One region of the Amycolatopsis sp. NPDC088138 genome, then DNA from elsewhere that is predicted to be linked to it. Evidence: riboswitches for the same ligand, from Rfam matches in the RefSeq annotation. Region 1 holds a riboswitch; each other region holds the start of a gene.
What was found. A riboswitch is a leader RNA that binds a small molecule or an ion and turns the genes downstream of it on or off. The one in region 1 is predicted to bind S-adenosylmethionine.

Region 2: it holds a riboswitch for S-adenosylmethionine, as region 1 does, so the genes downstream of both, ACIOD2_RS35145 (aminotransferase class V-fold PLP-dependent enzyme) here and thrC (threonine synthase) in region 1, are expected to answer to the same signal.
Region 3: it holds a riboswitch for S-adenosylmethionine, as region 1 does, so the genes downstream of both, ACIOD2_RS08805 (methionine ABC transporter ATP-binding protein) here and thrC (threonine synthase) in region 1, are expected to answer to the same signal.

Annotation. Positions count from the first base shown of each region.
Region 1 is NZ_JBIUTB010000006.1:334,029-340,056, reverse strand. It holds gene lepA (translation elongation factor 4) at 1-648, opposite strand, end outside; gene ACIOD2_RS33305 (class I SAM-dependent methyltransferase) at 764-1,384, shown strand; gene ACIOD2_RS33300 (VOC family protein) at 1,381-1,755, opposite strand; gene ACIOD2_RS33295 (DMT family transporter) at 1,779-2,660, opposite strand; gene rpsT (30S ribosomal protein S20) at 3,014-3,274, shown strand; gene holA (DNA polymerase III subunit delta) at 3,330-4,310, opposite strand; SAM riboswitch class I at 4,447-4,580, shown strand; gene thrC (threonine synthase) at 4,593-5,858, shown strand.
Region 2 is NZ_JBIUTB010000006.1:684,257-690,284, reverse strand. It holds gene lspA (signal peptidase II) at 1-480, opposite strand, end outside; gene ACIOD2_RS35155 (hypothetical protein) at 502-1,149, opposite strand; gene ACIOD2_RS35150 (hypothetical protein) at 1,092-1,727, opposite strand; gene ACIOD2_RS35145 (aminotransferase class V-fold PLP-dependent enzyme) at 1,744-3,090, opposite strand; SAM riboswitch class IV at 3,129-3,243, opposite strand; gene ACIOD2_RS35140 (M23 family metallopeptidase) at 3,337-3,993, opposite strand; gene ACIOD2_RS35135 (potassium/proton antiporter) at 4,281-5,759, opposite strand; gene ACIOD2_RS35130 (ArsR/SmtB family transcription factor) at 5,857-6,028, opposite strand, start outside.
Region 3 is NZ_JBIUTB010000002.1:281,341-287,368, reverse strand. It holds gene ACIOD2_RS08820 (4-(cytidine 5'-diphospho)-2-C-methyl-D-erythritol kinase) at 1-816, opposite strand, end outside; gene ACIOD2_RS08815 (TetR/AcrR family transcriptional regulator) at 826-1,368, opposite strand; gene ACIOD2_RS08810 (DHA2 family efflux MFS transporter permease subunit) at 1,474-2,871, shown strand; gene ACIOD2_RS08805 (methionine ABC transporter ATP-binding protein) at 2,935-3,948, opposite strand; SAM riboswitch class I at 4,156-4,246, opposite strand; gene rsmA (16S rRNA (adenine(1518)-N(6)/adenine(1519)-N(6))-dimethyltransferase RsmA) at 4,382-5,221, opposite strand; gene ACIOD2_RS08795 (hypothetical protein) at 5,231-5,578, opposite strand; gene ACIOD2_RS08790 (transglycosylase family protein) at 5,833-6,028, opposite strand, start outside.

The DNA.
Region 1 (6,028 bases):
GTAGGTGTCGTACACCGAGTCGAAGATCATCGCGCGGGCCGGCGCGTCCGCGTCGCCCTGCGGCGCCGGGACCATCTTCACGACCTCGTCGAGCAGCGCGCCGACGCCCATGCCGGTCTTGGCCGAGACCCGCAGCACGTCCTCGGGCTCGCAGCCGATGATGTGGGCCAGCTCACCCGCGTACTTGTCGGGGTCGGCCGAGGGCAGGTCGATCTTGTTGAGCACCGGGATGATCTGGAGGTTGTTCTCCAGCGCCAGGTAGAGGTTGGCCAGGGTCTGGGCCTCGATCCCCTGCGCGGCGTCGACGAGCAGGACCGCACCTTCGCACGCCTCAAGAGCCCGGGAGACCTCGTAGGTGAAGTCGACGTGGCCCGGGGTGTCGATCATGTGCAGGACGTGGTCCTTGCCGTCGACCTGCCAGGGCAGGCGGACGTTCTGGGCCTTGATCGTGATCCCGCGCTCGCGCTCGATGTCCATCCGGTCGAGGTACTGCGCGCGCATGGCCCGCTCTTCCACGACGCCGGTGAGCTGCAGCATGCGGTCGGCCAGGGTGGACTTGCCGTGGTCGATGTGCGCGATGATGCAGAAGTTCCGGATGAGCTCCGGAGGCGTGAAGGTGGTGTCGGCGAACTTGTTGAGCGCTGTCACTCGAATGAGTCCTCGGAAAGTCGGGGATGGCCACGTCTATGCTCCCATGGCGCTCCGGGTGCGGGTGGGGGTCATCCCCGATGCGAGCCCACGTGATCCGTGGTGCCCTCGAAGTATGAGCACTTCGCACCAGCCGGCACCACCTCCCCAGCCGGATCCGGACGGTTTCAGCCGTGTCCTCGACCGTGCCTTCGGTCACCCTTCGGGCGTGCTCGGCCGCCTCGGCGGCTGGGTCATGGCCCGCGGCAACTCCGCCACCGAACACCGCGTCGTCGACCTGGCGAAACTCGAGCCGGACGAGACCGTCCTGGTCGTCGGGCCCGGCCCCGGCGTCGGCCTGCACGCCGCCGCCCTGCTGGCCGGGCGCACGATCGGCGTCGACCCCTCCCCCGAGATGCTGGCCCTGTGCCACGAGCGCTGCGGCGACCGGGCCGAGCTGCGAGAGGGGTCCGCGGCGGGCACCGGCGAGCCCGACGGGTCCGTGGACGTCGTCCTGACCGTGAACAACGTCATGCTCTGGGACGACCGCGCGGCCGGCTTCGCCGAGCTGTTCCGCGTCCTGCGCCCCGGCGGGCGGCTGCTGCTGTCCGCCCACGAGAAGTGGCTGCCCGTGAGCAGGCACGTCCTGGCCGACGAAGCCGCCGAAGCGGGCTTCGCCGACCTGCAGACGTGGACCTGGGAACCGCCCGGCTTCGCCGCGCTCGCCGCGCAGCTGCGCGCCGTCAAGCCCGCTTAGCGGGTGTCCGTGCGGATCGGGTGCCCCTCCGGGACCTCGACCAGCACGATGCGCGTGCCGTCCGGATCGGCGATCCAGGCCTCGTCGAGGCCCCAGGGTTCGCGCTGGGCGTCCCGCACCGGCGTCAGGCCGCTCGCCTTCAGCTCGGCCAGCGTGCCGGCCAGGTCCCGCACCTGCAGCCAGAGCACCAGATCGGGTGACGCGCCCGCCTCGCCCCGGCCGGAGACCTCCACCGAGCCGTGGCCGAGGAAGAACACGGTGCCGCCGGGGAACTCACGCTCCACGGCCAGGCCGAGGGTGTCGCGGTAGAACGCGGTCGTCGCCTCGACGTCCCGCGGGCGGATCAGCAGCCTGCTCTTCAGGACTTCCATCCGACCATCCCTACCCGAGGTGCTCAGGCCGCCGCAATCGCGGCGATGCCGGACAGCACGATGACCGACCCGGCCAGCCGCCGCACGGCGTCCCGCTCGCCCAGCACCAGCCACGCGGCGAGGCCGCCGAGCACGATGCTCAGCTCCCGGGCGGGCGCGACCAGGCTGACCGGCGCCATCGTCAGCGCGAACAGCACGAGGATGTAGGCGATCGGCGACAGCAGCCCGACGATCAGCACCTCGCGGCGCTGGTCGCGCCAGAGCCGCGTCACCTCGGCACGGCCGGACCGCGCGCTCGGCAGCAGCAGAGCGCTCTGGATGAGCGTGCCGAGGCCGAGGTAGACGATCGGCGGCATGCCGATACCGGTCACCGAGTGCGCGTCCCAGAGCGTGTAGCCGGCGATGACGGCCCCGGTCAGGACGCCGTAGAAGATCCCGGCTCGCCGGGCCTTGGCGGCGGCCGGGTCGTGGGCGGCGGCGCCCCGGCGGCCGGTGCTGATCACGAGCACCCCGGTGATCACCAGGAACGCGCCCAGCAGGCCGAGCCAGCCGGGCCGTTCGCCGAGCACCAGGACGGCGGCCAGCACCGACAGCAGCGGCCCGGTGCCCCGCGCGACGGGGTAGACGACGGAGAGGTCGCCGACGCGGTAGCCGCGCTGCAGCACGATGCCGTACGCGACGTGCAGCACCGACGTGCCCGCCGCGGCCAGCAGCCAGCTCCACTGTGGACGCTGCGGTTCGACGACCAGCAGCACGGCCGTCACCGGCAGCAGGGCGACGGCGGAAACCGTGTAGTAGAGCCAGACGAACTGGGTGCCGCCGGACTGGATCCGCTTGGCGGCGAGGTTCCACGCGGCGTGCACGACGGCCGCGACGACGACGAAGGACAGAGCGGTGGTGTTCACAGGACCCCTTACGGGTTTTCACGCGCGCGAAAACCCGGGTCCTCCAGGCTTTTGTCCCGTCAGATGAACGGCAGGCCTTCCGGACCCGCCGATGGTGCCGCTCGGACCAGACCCACCGGTTCCTGGTTGTCCTGCTGGCTGGGGCGGACCGGTGACGGAACCCTAGGCACTACCGCCGTCCACCGTACCCCCGGTGATCCGCGCCTCGCCGGACGCGGTCGCGGGCGGTCCGAGCTGGGCTGTTAAGGTTGACGCTCGTTGCCGTGCGGCATTCCGTCATGGAGGAAACCCGCTTTTCGCGGGGCCACTCGAGCGCGGCGGCGGATCTCACCGAGTGAAAGCAGGAGCGCCTCATGGCCAACATCAAGTCGCAGATCAAGCGCATCACCACGAACGAGAAGGCGCGTCAGCGCAACCAGGCGATCCGGTCCTCGGTGAAGACCGCGATCCGCAAGGTCCGCGAAGCCGCTGACTCCGGTGACAAGGCCAAGGCCGTCGAGCTGCAGCGCGACGCCGCCCAGAAGCTGGACAAGGCCGTCTCGAAGGGCGTCCTCCACGCCAACCAGGCCGCCAACAAGAAGTCGGCGATCGCGAAGCGCGTCAACTCGCTCTGAGCTGACCGACTGATTTCTGGAGAAGCCCCGGCCTCGGCCGGGGCTTTCTTCATGCTCAGCGGTCGCCCTTGGCCGCCGCCACCTGCAGGACCGCGCGCTCCAGCGCGTAGCCCGGGTCCGCCGCGACGCCCTTGACCTCGGCGTTCAGCCGGGCGACCACCCGCATCGCCGTGGCGAGGCCGTCCTGGTTCCAGCCGCGGGACTGGCCCTGGGCCTTGCGGACCTTCCACGGCGGCATGCCCAGCTCACCGGCCAGCTGGTTCGGGTTGCCGCGCCCCGCGCCGGAGACGCGGGCGATCGTGCGGACCGCGTCGGCCAGCGCGTCGGCGACCAGGACGTGCGGGACACCGAGCTGCATCGCCCAGCGCAGCGACTCCAGCGCCGCCGAACGATCACCGCTCACCGCCTTCTCGGCCACCGCGAACCCGGTCACGTCGGCGCGGCCGCGGTGGTAGCGGTGGACCGCGTCGGCGTCCACGACGCCGCCCGCGTCCGCCACGAGCTGCGTGGCCGCGGAAGACAGTTCCCGCAGGTCGGAGCCCACGGCGTCGATGAGTGCGGCGACCCCGGCCGGGTCGATCTTGCCGCCCGCCCGGCGCACCTCGTGGCGGACGAACTGCTCCCGCTCGGCGGGCTTGGTCATCTTCGGGCACTCCGTCACCTCGGCGCCGGCCTTCTTGAGCACCGCCGGGAGGGTCTTGCCCGCCTTGCTGCGCCCGCCGCCGGTGTGCACGACGACGAGCACGACGCCGTCCGCCGGGTCCTTCAGGTACGACGAAACGGCGTCGGACAGCTCCTGCGAGATGTCCTGCGCCGACTCGAGGACGATCACCCGGCCCTCGCTGAACAGCGACGGGCTGACCAGTTCGGCCAGCTCAGGCGCTGTGAGATCGGACACCCGCGCCCGCGTCAGCTCGGCCGTCGCGTCCATCGCGCGGGCGGCGGCGAGCGTGTCGCGGACGGCCCGCTCGATCAGCAGTTCTTCCTCACCCAGCACCAGGTGCAGCGGGGCCGGGGCGGTGGCTTGCGCGGTCACCCCGGAATCCTCTCACTTGCGCAATCGTGCGCCCGCTCCGGTGATGTCGAGCGGGCACCATGGCACGGCTCGAGTGCCATGTCGTACGGTGTCTTCGAGGCAGCGCTCGTTCCGGTGCGCGCCGACAACTGAATACCGCTCATCCAGAGGGGCAGAGGGAACGGCCCGACGAAGCCCCGGCAACCGGCGTACAGCCTGTCATCCCGCGATCGCGGGATAGCTGACGACCACGGTGCCAATTCCGGCCCGCTTCGGCGGGGCAGATGAGGAAGGAACCTCGCGATGACCGCAACCCTCGGCACGACCTCCACCACCAAGACCCCGGATCTCGGACCGGCCGTCGAACTGGTGTCGAAGGAAGAGGGCCACCGGCAGCCGCTCGCCCCCGAGTTCGTCTCGGCCGAAGACTTCTCGCCGCTCGAAGTCGCCTACGACTTCGGCCGCGTCCGCCGCGAAGACATCGAGGCCGGCCCCAAGAACATCTGGCGCTACAAGAAGCTCCTCCCGGTTCCGTCCAACGTCGAAGAGATCCCGAACACCGAGCCCGGTGCCACCCGGCTGATCCGCGCCGACCGCCTGGCCAAGGCGCTCGGCCTCAAGCGCGTGTGGGTCAAGGACGACACCGGCAACCCGACGCACTCGTTCAAGGACCGGGTCGTGGCCGTCGCGCTGGCCGCGGCCCGCGAGTTCGGCTTCGAGGTGCTCGCCTGTCCCTCGACCGGCAACCTGGCCAACGCGGTCGCCGCCGCCGCGGCCCGCGCGGGCTGGAAGTCGGTCGTGCTGATCCCGAAGACCCTCGAGCGCGCCAAGATCCTCACCACCGCGGTCTACGACGGCGACCTGATCGCCGTCGACGGCAACTACGACGACGTCAACCGCCTCGCCACCCAACTGGCCGGCGAGCACCCGAGCTGGGCCTTCGTGAACGTCAACGTCCGCCCGTACTACTCCGAGGGCTCGAAGACGCTCGCCTTCGAGGTCGCCGAGCAGCTCGGCTGGCGGATCCCGCCGCAGATCGTCGTGCCGATCGCCTCCGGTTCGCAGCTCACCAAGGTGGACAAGGGTTTCCGCGAGCTGGGCCAGCTCGGCCTCGTGGACGCCAGCCCGTACAAGGTGTTCGGCGCCCAGGCCACCGGCTGCTCGCCGGTTTCGGCCGCGTTCCGCGCCGGCCACGACGTCGTCCAGCCGGTGAAGCCGGACACCATCGCCCGCTCGCTGGCGATCGGCAACCCGGCCGACGGCCCGTACGTGCTCGACATCGTCAACCGCACCGGCGGCTCGATCGAAGACGTCACCGACGAAGAGGTCGTCGAAGGCATCCGGCTGCTGGCCCGCACCGAGGGCATCTTCACCGAGACGGCCGGCGGGGTCACCGTCGCCACGGCGAAGAAGCTGGTCGAGACGGGCAAGCTGGACCCGGACGCCGAGACGGTGCTCCTCATCACCGGCGACGGCCTCAAGACCCTCGACGCCATCGAGAACCACGTGGGCCCGAAGGCGACCGTGCCGGCGTCGGCCGCGGCCGTGAACGAGGCCCTCGGCTACTGAAGTCTCCCCGCCGGGGCGAGCCAGGCTTGCCCCGGCGGGCTGTCGCCGGGCCTGACGGTCCCGGTCGCGGGTCATATTGGCCGCGGCTGCGAACCTGGCGCTCAGCCACTGGCACCCCACGCTCGGAGAGCCACCGCTTGCCGAGGCGGGAACTCGTCTCAGCACCACGA
Region 2 (6,028 bases), 350 kb from region 1:
GGCGAACGCCGAGATGAAGTCGACGACGTGGCCCTGCAGCCCGCCGGGCGCGCGGAAGATCCGGTCGGTGAGGTTGCCCAGGGCACCGGCCAGCACCAGGCCGAGGCCGATCGCCCAGCCGATCGAGCGCAGCCGCCGCGACAGCCAGATGATCGCGATGACGACGGCGACCGCGACCAGCGCCAGCACCCACGTCATGCCGGTGGCCATCGAGAACGCGGCACCCGGGTTGCGGATCACCTGCAGGTAGATCAGCCCGCCGAGGATCCGGACCGGCTCCTTGCCCTCGAGGTTCGCGGCGACCAGGTTCTTCGTGACCAGGTCGATCGCCCAGAACACGACCGCGACCGCGAACACCCAGCCCACGCGGCGCTTCGGCAGCTGCTTCGCCGGGGTTTCCGGCGTCTCCTGCACGGGCTCGGGCACCGCCTCGGCGGCGGCGTCGGTGTCGGGTTCGGAGTGGCTGGGCTCGGTGCTCACCGCTCCATTGTCCACGCCTGGTCAGACCGCGTCGGCGGCAGTGCCGCGGGGACCCCGCAGGAGGACCGCGAACGCGCCGGCGAACAGCACGCCCACCGCGCACAGCGCCCCGGCCACCGGCGGCAGGAAGACCACCGTGACCAGCGCGAACACCACCGTGACGGCCAGCACGAGCCAGCTGCGCTCGTAGCCGGCCAGCAGCAGGAGGCCCAGCGTCGCCAGGAGGGGACCGCGCACGTCACCGGGGATCCGCAGCTGCAGCGCCCCGACCAGGTCGAGCAGCGGGATGGCGGCCAGGGCACCCAGCGCGGCGAGCACGAAGCGGCCGGTGCGCGGCGGCGTCCCGGCGCGGTGCAGGCTCAGCCAGTACCAGCCCGCGACGGCGAGCACGACGCAGGCGAGGCCGACCAGCCAGCCGAGCGTGGCCGAGGGCACCGTGTCCACCGCGGTGACGACGGACAGGTGGTCATAGCCGGCCGGGTAGCCCACGCCGCTGAGTACGTTTGTGCCGAGGCCACGAAGTTCCTGGCTCATCTGGTAGCCGCGCAGGCTCGTGAACTCGCCGGTGCTCGCCAGGCTTTCGCCGGGCAGCAGCTCGGCCAGCACCATGATCAGCTGGGCGAACCCCAGCGCCGCCAACGGGAACCAGGACCTTCGCGAACTCCCCATCCGGGCAGGATAGCGGCGAACGCACCGGCGACGAGCACGGTCGCGGAGATCAGCGCGCCCGGCAGGTCCGCGATCGTCACGGCCACCACCCCGGCGACCACGGCCACCGCGAGCACCAGCGGGCTGCGTTCGTACCAGGCGACGAAGGCGAGCCCGAGCGTCACGAGCAGCGGACCGCGGGTGGCGGCGTCCCAGTCGAACTCGCTGAACAACAGCAGGTCTGCCAGCGGCACGCCGGCGAGCACGCCGGCCGCGATCGCCACCACGGGCTTCGCGCCCAGCCGCCGGGTGACGGCGTACCAGCCCACGACCGCGAGGAACGCGGCCACGATCAGGATCTGCCACGCCGGGCCGGTGCCCCCGGTGTACGCCCGGGTCATGTCGGCGGCGCTGAGGAACTGCGTGTTCCCGGACCCTTCGATCCGGAAGCCGAACAGGCCCTCGTAGTACCGCCCCGCCGCCGGCGGCAGGTGCTCCGAGAGTTCCGCGGCCACGGCCGAGCGCTGGAACAGCTCGACCGTGACCAGGACCAGTTCGGCGAAACCCAGCAACGCCAACGGAACCCAGTGCCTCCCCATCGGCCCAGGTTAACGCTCAGCAGAACGGCGGCAGCTCCCGCGGGTCGCCGACCGGCGCCCAGCGTCCGTCCGCCTTCGTGTACTCCCAGCGCGCGCCGCGGGCGACGATCTGGCGCAGGGCCAGCAGCACGCGGTCGACGTGCTCCTCGGTGCTGCCCAGGCCGAGGCTGACGCGCACTGCCTGCTGCCCTTCGCCGCCGGTGACGCCGATCAGGCGCTTGGCCGCGATGTGGGCGCAGAACGCGCCGTCGCGGACGCCGATGCCGTACTCCGCCGAAAGAACCGCCGCGAGCCAGCCCGGGTCGAAGCCGTCGACGACGAAGCTGACCGTGCCGACACGGTCGACCGGCGCGTCGAACAGCCGCAGCTCGGCGCAGCCCGGGATGCTCTCGAGACCCTTGCGCAGCCGGGTGAGCAGGGCCTGCTCGTGCGCTTCGACGGCGTCCCAGTTCCGGCTGAGGGTTTCGCAGGCGACGCCCAGCGCGTACACGCCGACAGTGTTGGGAGAACCGGCTTCGTGGCGCTCGGGGCCGGTGTTCCAGACGACGGCGTCCTCGGTGACGAGCTTGGTCGCGCCGCCGCCGGCGAGGTACGGCCGGGCGGCGCGCAGCCAGTCGGCGCGGCCGATCAGCGCGCCCGCCCCGAAGGGCGCGTACAGCTTGTGGCCGGACAGCGCGACGTAGTCGACGTCCAGCTCCCGCAGGGAAACCCGGCGGTGCGGCGCGAGCTGGGCGGCGTCGAGGGCGATCCGGGCGCCGTGCTTCCGGGCCACCGCCGCGATTTCCGCCACCGGGAGCAGCTCGCCGGTGACGTTGGACGCGCCGGTGACGACGACCAGCCGGGGCCCCTGCGGGGATTCCGCGAGGGCTTCGTCCACAGCGGACACTGCCGCGAGCCGGGTGCGCGGGGTCGGGATCCGGCGGACGTTCGGGCCCTGCCACGGAAGCAGCGCGGCGTGGTGCTCGGTGTCGAACACGATCACCGAGGTGCGCGGCGGGAGGCTGCGGGCGAGCAGGTTGAAGGAATCGGTGGTGTTGCGGGTGAACACGACCGTGTCGGTCTTCCGCGCGCCGACGAACCGGCGCAGGGTGTCGCGGGTGCGCTCGTAGAGCTTCGTGGAGACCTGCGACGCGAAGCCCGCACCGCGGTGGACGCTGGCGTACCAGGGCAGGAACTCGTCGACGGCCGAGCGCACGGCGTCGAGACACGGCGCGCTCGCCGCGTGGTCGAGGTTGGCGTAGCCGATGTCGCCGCCGGTGACGAGCGGGACCCGCAGCGAGGCACCCGCGACCGCCGGAATGGCCTGCGGCGCAAGGGTTTCAACGGGCTGGGGGGTGCTGGTGCGATCGATGGCGAGAGTCATCGGTGCCTCCTCGGCGATCCGGGGGACCCCCGGCGAGGGGCCCGCGCTTGCCCGTCGCACGGCGCGACCGGCCCGGTCTTCACCCGGGGCACCCCACCGCGGAAGGAGGGTTGCCGGCCAGCAAGCCGGGGCTTGACGCTGGCACTCATGACCTGACACAGAAGGTAACCGAGAATCGGCGTGGCTGCCAGCCCCCTCCTCACATTCTGAGACACCGCTCACAAGCCGAGCAGGATTCGAGAAGGGTCAGAGCTTCGCGCGGAAGTGGCCCGGCAGCTGCGTCACCATGCGGTCGGCGAGGTGCGTCGCGGTGCCGGTGTACTGGTCCGCACCCGCGGTGAAAAGCCAGCCGCCCAACGTCTTCCCGTCGATCGGCTCGCCGTGGGCCGCCGCGACCGTCGTCGACAGCTGGCTGTACGCGAGGCCACTCCAGTTCGCGGCGGTCTCGTCGGGCAGCGTCCAGAGCGTGAAGTGCACGTGGGCGCCGGTGCTGCTGCCGCCGCACGGCAGGGCGTTGCCGGTCGACCCGAGCACGTCGCCGGCCTCGACCTGCTCACCGTCGGTGACCTTGATGCCCTCCATGTGGTAGTACCCGGTGCGCCAGCCGCCGGCGTGGTCGATGGTCACCCAGTCGCCGCCCGCGCAGTGCTGCAGGTGGACCGTGCCGGCCAGCGGCGCCCGCACGGTCTTGTCGGCCGGGCTGAGGTCGAGGGCGTTCTTCACGCCGGTGCTGCCGTCGTCGGAGTGGATGCCCGCCGAGTACACCTGCTGGCCCGCCTTGAACGGCAGCGCGAGCGCCGGAAAGGGGCCCACCTCCGCGGCTGCGTCCGGAGCGGCGGCAAGCCCGAGCCCCAGGACGGCCGCCGCGACCAGACCGGCTCCGCGCACGTGAAGTTTCCTCACCCTGCGTACTCCTTCGGCTCAATTCTCACCCATTCGAGCTAACGAATGGAGCGCAGGGTAAGCCAAAAGGAGGAACGCAGGGAAGATCTCGGTGAGGGTCATTCACCCTTGCGGAAAAAGATCACCAGGTAGGCGCGAAGATCGGACAAGCACTGGACAAGGCCCTGACCACAGACAGCCCCCACCACTCCCTGGGGGGCGTCCCCTGTCCAGTCTACCGCCACTGACCTGCGAAAACGCGTGCCTGGGAAATCTGTGGACAACTGGTGCGGATGTGGACAACCCCGCTAGAGGCCCGACTCGCCGCGCCAGCGGGCCAGGCGGCCCGCGCGGTCCACCGCGCGCAGCCGGCGCTCGACGTCGTCGCGGACCGTGGCCGTCGTGACCACCAGGAGCTGGTCGTGCTCCTGCAGGCGGCTCGTCTTCTGCGGGGTGAAGCCCGCTCCCTCGCGGACGACCAGGCTGACCGTCGCGCCCACCGGGAGCCGCAGCTCGGACAGGTAGACGCCGTGCAGCTTCGAGCCCGGCTGGATGCGGACCTGGAGCAGCTCGGCGCCCAGTTCGTCCAGCGGGGCGGAGTCGACGTCGAGCTCGTACGCCTCGGACTTCTTCGACAGCCCGAGCCAGCGCGCGAGCGGGCCGAGGGTCGCGCCCTGGAGCAGCGTCAGCACGATGACCAGCACGAACACCGCGTCGACCAGCCGCTGGGCGCCGGGCAGGCCCTCCGACAGCGGGATCATCGCGAGCACGATCGGCACCGCGCCGCGCAGGCCGGCCCACGACAGGAACGCCTGTTCCCGCCAGGGCAACCGGAACGGCAGCATCGAAAGCACCACCGAGATCGGCCGCGCCAGCAGCAGCACGACGGCGCCCGCGACCAGGCCCGGCACCAGCGTCTCGAGCAGCCGGCTCGGCGACGCGAACAGGCCGAGCAGGACGAACAGCCCGATCTGCGCCAGCCAGCCCAGGCCTTCGGCGAACGACAGGGTGTCCGAGCGGTGCGGGAGCCGCGAGTTGCCCAGCACCAGCGCGGCGACGTAGGTGGCGAGCAGGCCCGACGCGTGCAGCAGCTGCCCGGACGAGTACGCGACGACGCACACCGCGACCGTGGCCAGCGGGTACAGGCCGGTCGCCGGGAGCGCGGCCCGCCGCAGCGCGATCCCGCCGAGCCAGCCGAAGGCCAGCCCGATCGCCAGGCCGGCCGCCAGCTCGTAGACCGCCAGGAACGGCAGCGTCCAGTCCACAGTGGTGCCCTCGGCCAGCACCACGACGGCGATGTAGGCCGGCGCGTCGTTGATGCCGGACTCCAGCTCCAGCGCGCCGACCAGGCGCTTGCCGATCCCGGCCGTGCGCAGCACCGAGAAGACCGCCGCCGCGTCGGTCGACGAGAGGACCGCGCCCCACAGCAGCGCGAGCCGCCAGTCGAGGCCGAGCAGCCAGTGCAGGGCCGCGCCGGTGACCGCGATGCTCACCACGACGGCCACTGTGGACAGTACGATTCCGATGCCCAGTGAGGGTTTCACCGCCGACCACCGGGTCGTCAGCCCGCCTTCGGCGAGGATCATGACGAGCGCGGCGAGGCCGAGCGACTGGGTCAGGCCGGGGTTGTCGAAGCGGATGCCGAAGCCGGATTCCCCCAGCACGACGCCGATGCCGAGGTAGAGCAGCAGCGAGGGCAGGCCGAGCCGGATCGAGACGCGCACGGCGAGCACGGAGGCGAGCAGGACGACACCGCCGACGCCGAGCAGCACGGGAAGCTGGTCCATGCCGCCTCCCTCCCGAGTGCCGTGGGGCCCTCAGAATAGTGAAGCGGCCGGATTAACTCGTTCGTGTACCACTGGGACGAGTCGGACACCTTGTGTGTTAAGGCTGCAACGCGGCGAGATCGACGCCCAGCGCCGCGAACGGCTTCTCGGCCGCGGGCAGCACCTTCACGGCGCGGTTGCCCTCGGCGGCGACCCAGCCGGCGTCGATGGCCCGCTCGAGCAGCGCCGCGGGCAGCGCCCCGGCGAGGTGGTCCCGGCGCTCCGTCCAA
Region 3 (6,028 bases), on a different contig from region 1:
GTCTTCGCAGAGGAACGCGCACGTCGGGCCGGAACCGGAGACCGTGCCGGCGAGCGCGCCCGCGTTGACACCGGCCCGCAGGGTGCGGCGCAGTCCCGGACGCAGCGACACCGCGGCCGCCTGGAGGTCGTTGCCCAGCAGGAGCGCCAGCTGACGCGGGTCGCCCGAGGCCAGCGCCTCGACGACCGGGGTGTGCGAGCCGATCCGCGGCGGGTTGCCCTCCGCGCGCAGGCGGTCCAGCTCGCCGAACACCTTCGGCGTCGACAGGCCGCGCTGGTCGAAGGCCAGCACCCAGTGGAACGTGTGGCGCGACAGCACCGGGACGAGCTGCTCGCCCCGGCCGGTACCCAGCGCCGTACCGCCGTAGAGCGCGAACGGGACGTCACTGCCCAGGCCGGCGGCGATCCCGGCCAGCTCGTCACGGGTGATTTCCAGGTTCCAGAGCGAGGCGAGGCCGACCAGCGTCGCCGCCGCGTCGGCGCTGCCGCCCGCCATGCCGCCGGCGACCGGGATGCCCTTGCGCAGCACCACGCGCACCTTCGGCTCCTCGGTGCGGCCGACGTGCGCGGCCAGCGCTTCGACGGCGCGCCAGGCCAGGTTCGTGGCGTCGGCCGGGACCGAGCCCTCGCCTTCGCCGTAGATCTCCAGTCCCGGCTCGTCGGTGACCGCGACGGTCACCTCGTCGGTCAGCGACAGAGCCTGGAACACGGTCACCAGTTCGTGGTAACCGTCCTCACGCAGGTCGTCGACCGCCAGGTGCAGGTTGACCTTGGCCGGAACCCGGACGGTGACTGGGGGCGGGACTACAGCGAGCACCCGACCAGCCTACGTGCCCGCACCGGCCGCCTTCCCGTCAGGAGAAAGGACGTCGAGCGCGACGGCGAGCGCGACGGCCGGCGGCGTGCCCGGACCACCCTCGGCGCTGTTGAGCTGGACGGCGACCAGGGCGAGCCGGGCCCGCAGGTCCGACTCGGGGTCGGCCGAACCGCCGCGGAGCCGTTCGTGCAGCCGCAGCATCCGATCGGCCAGGCCCGCGCCGGCCGCGATGGCCTTCAGCGCCGACGTGTTGCGCTGGACCAGGCCCATCACCGGGCCGAACCGGGTCTCCACCAGACCGGCGTAGGCGGTGAGCAGCTCGGCCGGGCGCGTCTCGCGCTCGAGGAGGTCGTCGAGCGCGGTTCCCCAGTCCTCGAGGAGGCTCGAAACGATGTCCTCCTTCGTGCGGAAGTGGTAGTACAGCGCGGCTTTCGTGACGTTCAGCCGCTCGGCGATCTCCCGCAGCGAGCTGCCCTCGTACCCCTGCTCGGCGAACAGTTCGAGCGCGACGCGCTGGATGCGTTCGCGCGTGTCGGTGCGCCGCCCGGCCATGCTCCACCCCTCAACTTACTTGACGGCCGACTAGCAATGACTTACCTTCGGCATTGCTAGTCGGCCGTCAAGCAATGCATCCACAGCCTACCTCGGGGGTCCACCATGACCGCACTCGCGCCACCACGCGCCGTAAGCCGCTGGCTCGCGCTCGCCGCGCTGGGACTGGCCCAGCTCATGGTCGTGCTCGACACGACCGTCGTGAACATCGCCCTGCCCTCGGCGCAACGCGCGCTGGGGATGTCCGACACCGGCCGCCAGTGGACGATCTCCGCGTACACGCTGGCGTTCGGCGGCCTGCTCCTGCTCGGCGGGCGGATGGCCGACCGGTTCGGCCGCCGCACGACGCTGCTCGTCGGCGTCGCCGGGTTCGCCGTGGCCTCCGCGCTGGGCGGCGCGGCACCGTCGGCCGGCTGGCTGATCGCCGCGCGCGCCGCCCAGGGTGTGTTCGCCGCACTGCTCGCGCCGTCGACGATGTCGCTGCTGTCGCTCACCTTCACCGACCCGCGCGAACGCGGGAAGGCGTACGGGATCTTCAGCGCGATCATGATGTCCGGCTCCGCGCTCGGCCTCACGCTCGGCGGCGCGCTGACCGAGTTCCTCGACTGGCGCTGGTCGCTCTACATCAACGTGCCACTCGCCGTGGTCGCCGGGCTCGGCGCCTGGTTCGCCGTGCCGACCACGGCCGGGCACCGCGAGACGAGACTGGACTGGACCAGTGCGGCGCTCAGCTGCGGCGGGGTCGTCGTGCTGGTGCACGCGCTGTCCGAAGCGGCCACGTCCGGCTGGAACTCGGTGACCGTACTGGGTTTCCTCGCTCTGGCGGTGGCGCTGCTCGGCGCGTTCGTCGTCCGGCAGGCCCGGCACCCGCACCCGCTGCTGCCGCTCGCGGTGGTGCGCGACCGCGCCCGTGCCGTCGCGTACCTGACCGTCGGGACGGCGTCGTTCGGCGCGTTCGGGATGTTCCTGTTCCTCACCTACCAGCTGCAGGTGGTGATGGGGTACGGCGCGCTCGCCGCGGCGCTGGCGTTCCTGCCGACGCTGGGCGCGAACCTCTTCGCGTCGACCCAGCTGTCCGGACGGCTCCTGGCGCGGTTCGGCCCGCGTCCGCTGCTGGCGGGCGGCCTCTTCGTGCTCGCCTGCGGGCTGCTGCTGGCCGTCCGGCTGACGCCGGACGCTTCGTACGCCGCGGTGATCCTGCCGATGCAGCTGCTGCTGGGCCTCGGCGCCGGGCTGTGCATGCCGGTGGTGCTGAACGTCGCGACCCGGGACGTCGGCGCGCGGGACGCGGGGGCGGCATCGGCGTTCGTCACGACGTCGCAGCAGGTCGGCGCGTCCTTGGGGACGGCGACGCTGAACACGATCGCCACCGCGGCGGCGGCCGGGCTCACGACGTCAACAGCGATCGTCCACGGCTACACGACGGCCGCGGCCTGGGCGGCGGGCATCGTCGGCGCGGCCGCCCTCGCCGCCCTTCTGCTGCTCCCGCGCGGCACCCGCTGAAAGCCGTGAATGGCCCATTGAGGGACTTAGAGTCCCTCAATGGGCCATTCACGGACCTTCGGGTCAGGCTGCGGCGACGCCCTGGGGGCCGCGCGCGGTGTGCGTCACGTGGCCGCCGCGCTCGGCGACCCACGCCAGCGCCGCGTCGGCCCGCTCACCGCGGACGCCCAGGCGGAACCGGCCCACCGGGGTGTCGCCGATCCGGGTCAGGCCGCCGCCGATGGTGGCGAACTCGACGTCGAAACGGCCCGCGGCCTCCGGCAGCAGCGCGCCGACCGAAGCGAAGCCGACCAGCACGACGTCGACCGAGCGGTCGTAGCGCGAAGCCTGCGAGCGGGTCGTCTCGATGGCCGGCAGCAGCGCCTGCGCGGTGCGGCTCGTCGGGTCCGAGACCAGGTCGAGGACGGTGCCGCGCTCGACGACGGTGCCGTCTTCGAGCACCGCGACGTCGTCGCAGACGCGGCGGACGACGCTCGCGTCCGGCGTCGTGACCACGATGGTGACGCCCAGCTCGGCGCGCGCCCGGTCGAGGACGGTCAGCACGGCACCGGCCTCCTCCGGGTCGATGCCGGCGGTCGGGTCGTCGGCGAGCAGCACCGCAGGGGCCGCGGCCAGCGCCTTCGCGACGGCGACGCGGCGGAGCTGCCCGGCGGTCAGCTCGCCCGGACGCTGCGCGGCACGCGGGGTCAGGCCGACGAGGTCGAGCAGCGAGCCGACCTTGCTGCGGCGCTGCGGGCCGTCGATGCCGAGCTGCTCCAGCGGGGAGGCGATGTTGCCGGCGATGGTCCGCTCGGCGATCAGCTCCGGCTTGGTGCCGACGACCCCGAGCTGGCGGCGGATCTCGCGCAGCCGGCGGCCGTCGAGAGTGCCGGTGTTGAGGCCGTCGAGCCGGACGACACCGCGGTCGGGCCGCTCCTGGAGCGCGATGCACCGGGCGAGGACGGACTTGCCGGACCCGGCCGGGCCGACCACGCCGAACAGTGAGCCGGCCTGGACGTCGACGCTCACGTCGCGCAGCGCGACGACCGGATTTCCGTTGAGGGCAAAGGACTTGGACAGGTTTTCGACGGTGATCACGAAGGCTCCAGAAAACGGGGCGCGTTGCTGTACGCGTCCGGCCGCAAGCGAGTGTCCGTCCTCTATGGACGGTGCATGAAGAAGAGGTGTGACGGGTCGATCAAGCTCAGTTGGAGCGTCGACATGCGGTCACGGAGCGGCGACCCTCGTCGACTACGCGGCGTTTGGTCAGCAGCAGCGGGCGAGCAACCCTCTTCATCGGGACGGCCTCCATCGGTCCTGGCGGTAGCACCTGCCCTGCGGAGGGTGGTTGCTGCGACTTCGGCGAGCCAGGTCTCTCAGTCGCTCGGGATGGACGTATTGAGTAAAACCGATCCCGAGGAGCGAAAGCAAGCCCGTTGGGCCAGATCACACGACTGGAGGTGTCCGAATCGCGGGATCAGCACCGAGGAGGGCGTATTTTCGCGCCGCGACGGCGACCTCTGTGGACGCGTCAGCGAACGGCGGCGAGCCGGGCGAAGGCGTGCACGTCCAGCTGCTCGCCACGGGTCTTCGGGTCGATACCGGCGGCGACCAGCAGTTCGCCGGCCCGCTCGGCCGACCCCGCCCAGCCGGCGAGCGCGGCGCGGAGGGTTTTCCTGCGTTGTGAGAACGCGGCGTCCACCAGGCCGAACAGCCGATCCCGGTCCTCGGACGCCGGCACGTCACCGCGTTCGAAGGCGACGAGCGCCGAATCGACGTTCGGCACCGGCCAGAACACCGAGCGTGGCACGGCGGCGACCTTGCGTGCCGGGCCGTACCAGGCGAGCTTGACGCTCGGGACGCCGTAGATCCGGCTGCCCGGGCCCGCGGCCATCCGGTCGGCGACCTCGGTCTGGACCATCACGAGGCCGGACCGGAGTGACGGCAGCTCGGCGAGCAGGTGCAGCACCACCGGCACGGCGACGTTGTAGGGCAGGTTGGCCACGAGCGAGGTGGGCTCGGCGGGCAGGTCGCCCTTCGCGACGCGCATGGCGTCGGCCTCGACGACGTCCAGCCGCCCCGCGGCATCGGGCGCGCGCTCGGCGACGGTCTTCGGAAGGCGTTCGGCGAGCTTGGGATCGATCTCGACGGCCACGACCCGCACGCCGGCGGCGAGCAGCCCGAGAGTCAGCGAGCCGAGCCCGGGCCCGACCTCGAGCACGACGTCGTCCGGCCCGACGTGCGCGAGCTCGACGATCCGCCGGACGGTGTTGGGATCGTGCACGAAGTTCTGCCCGAGCTTCTTCGTCGGCCGCACGTCGAGCTCGGCCGCCAGCCCGCGGATCTCGGCAGGTCCCAGCAGTTCAACCACCGGGTGAGCTTACCCAGCGTGGTCCGGCAACACCGCGAGGGCGGCGGTGGCCAGCTCGCGCACCCGCTGCCAGTCCGGTTCGGCCACGAGGGCTTCGGGCGTCCACAGGTGTGCGTTGACCTCACCGCTCATCCGCGCAAGCAGCCGATCGAGTTCGGCGAGGGCCGGCGCGGCCTCGCCGTGGCCACCCCAAGCGCCGATGACCTCGTAGAAGTCGTCGAACTCCAGGGCGAGTTCGTCCGCGCAGACGGGGATGCCGATCTCGCGTAGCCACTCCTGCTGCCGCCCGGCGGGCCACGTCAGCCGGGCGAGCGCCTCGCGGAAGTTCCGAAGGTGGTTCCGCCGGTAGCCCTCCACGGACCCAGTCTGACCAGGCCCCGAGGGCGAGGCACCCGAATATCGCGCACGCAGCGGCTCGGCCCAGACCCTGGACTCGCGTGATCAGGCGGGCATCTCACGTGATTGGAGGGGCATCACTCGTGGATTGGGCGGGCATCACCGCGATGCCCCCGCAGACACGCGTGATGTCTCTCCGGACACGGGTGATGCCTTGCCTGGTACGCGAAACGGCCCCCGCCGAGAGGCGGGGGCCGTTTCGGGAAGATAGAAAATCAGGCCTTCTTGCCGCAGACCGGCCAGGCGCTGTAGCTGCCGCCACGTCCGGCCTTGACCTTCTCGGCGATCGCGATCTGCTCTTCACGCGAAGCCTGGTTCGGCAGCGCGGCGTACGCGGAGCCGCCATAGGCGTTCCAGGTCTGCTTGTCGAACTGGAGGCCGCCGTAGTAGCCGTTGCCGGTGTTGATGGCC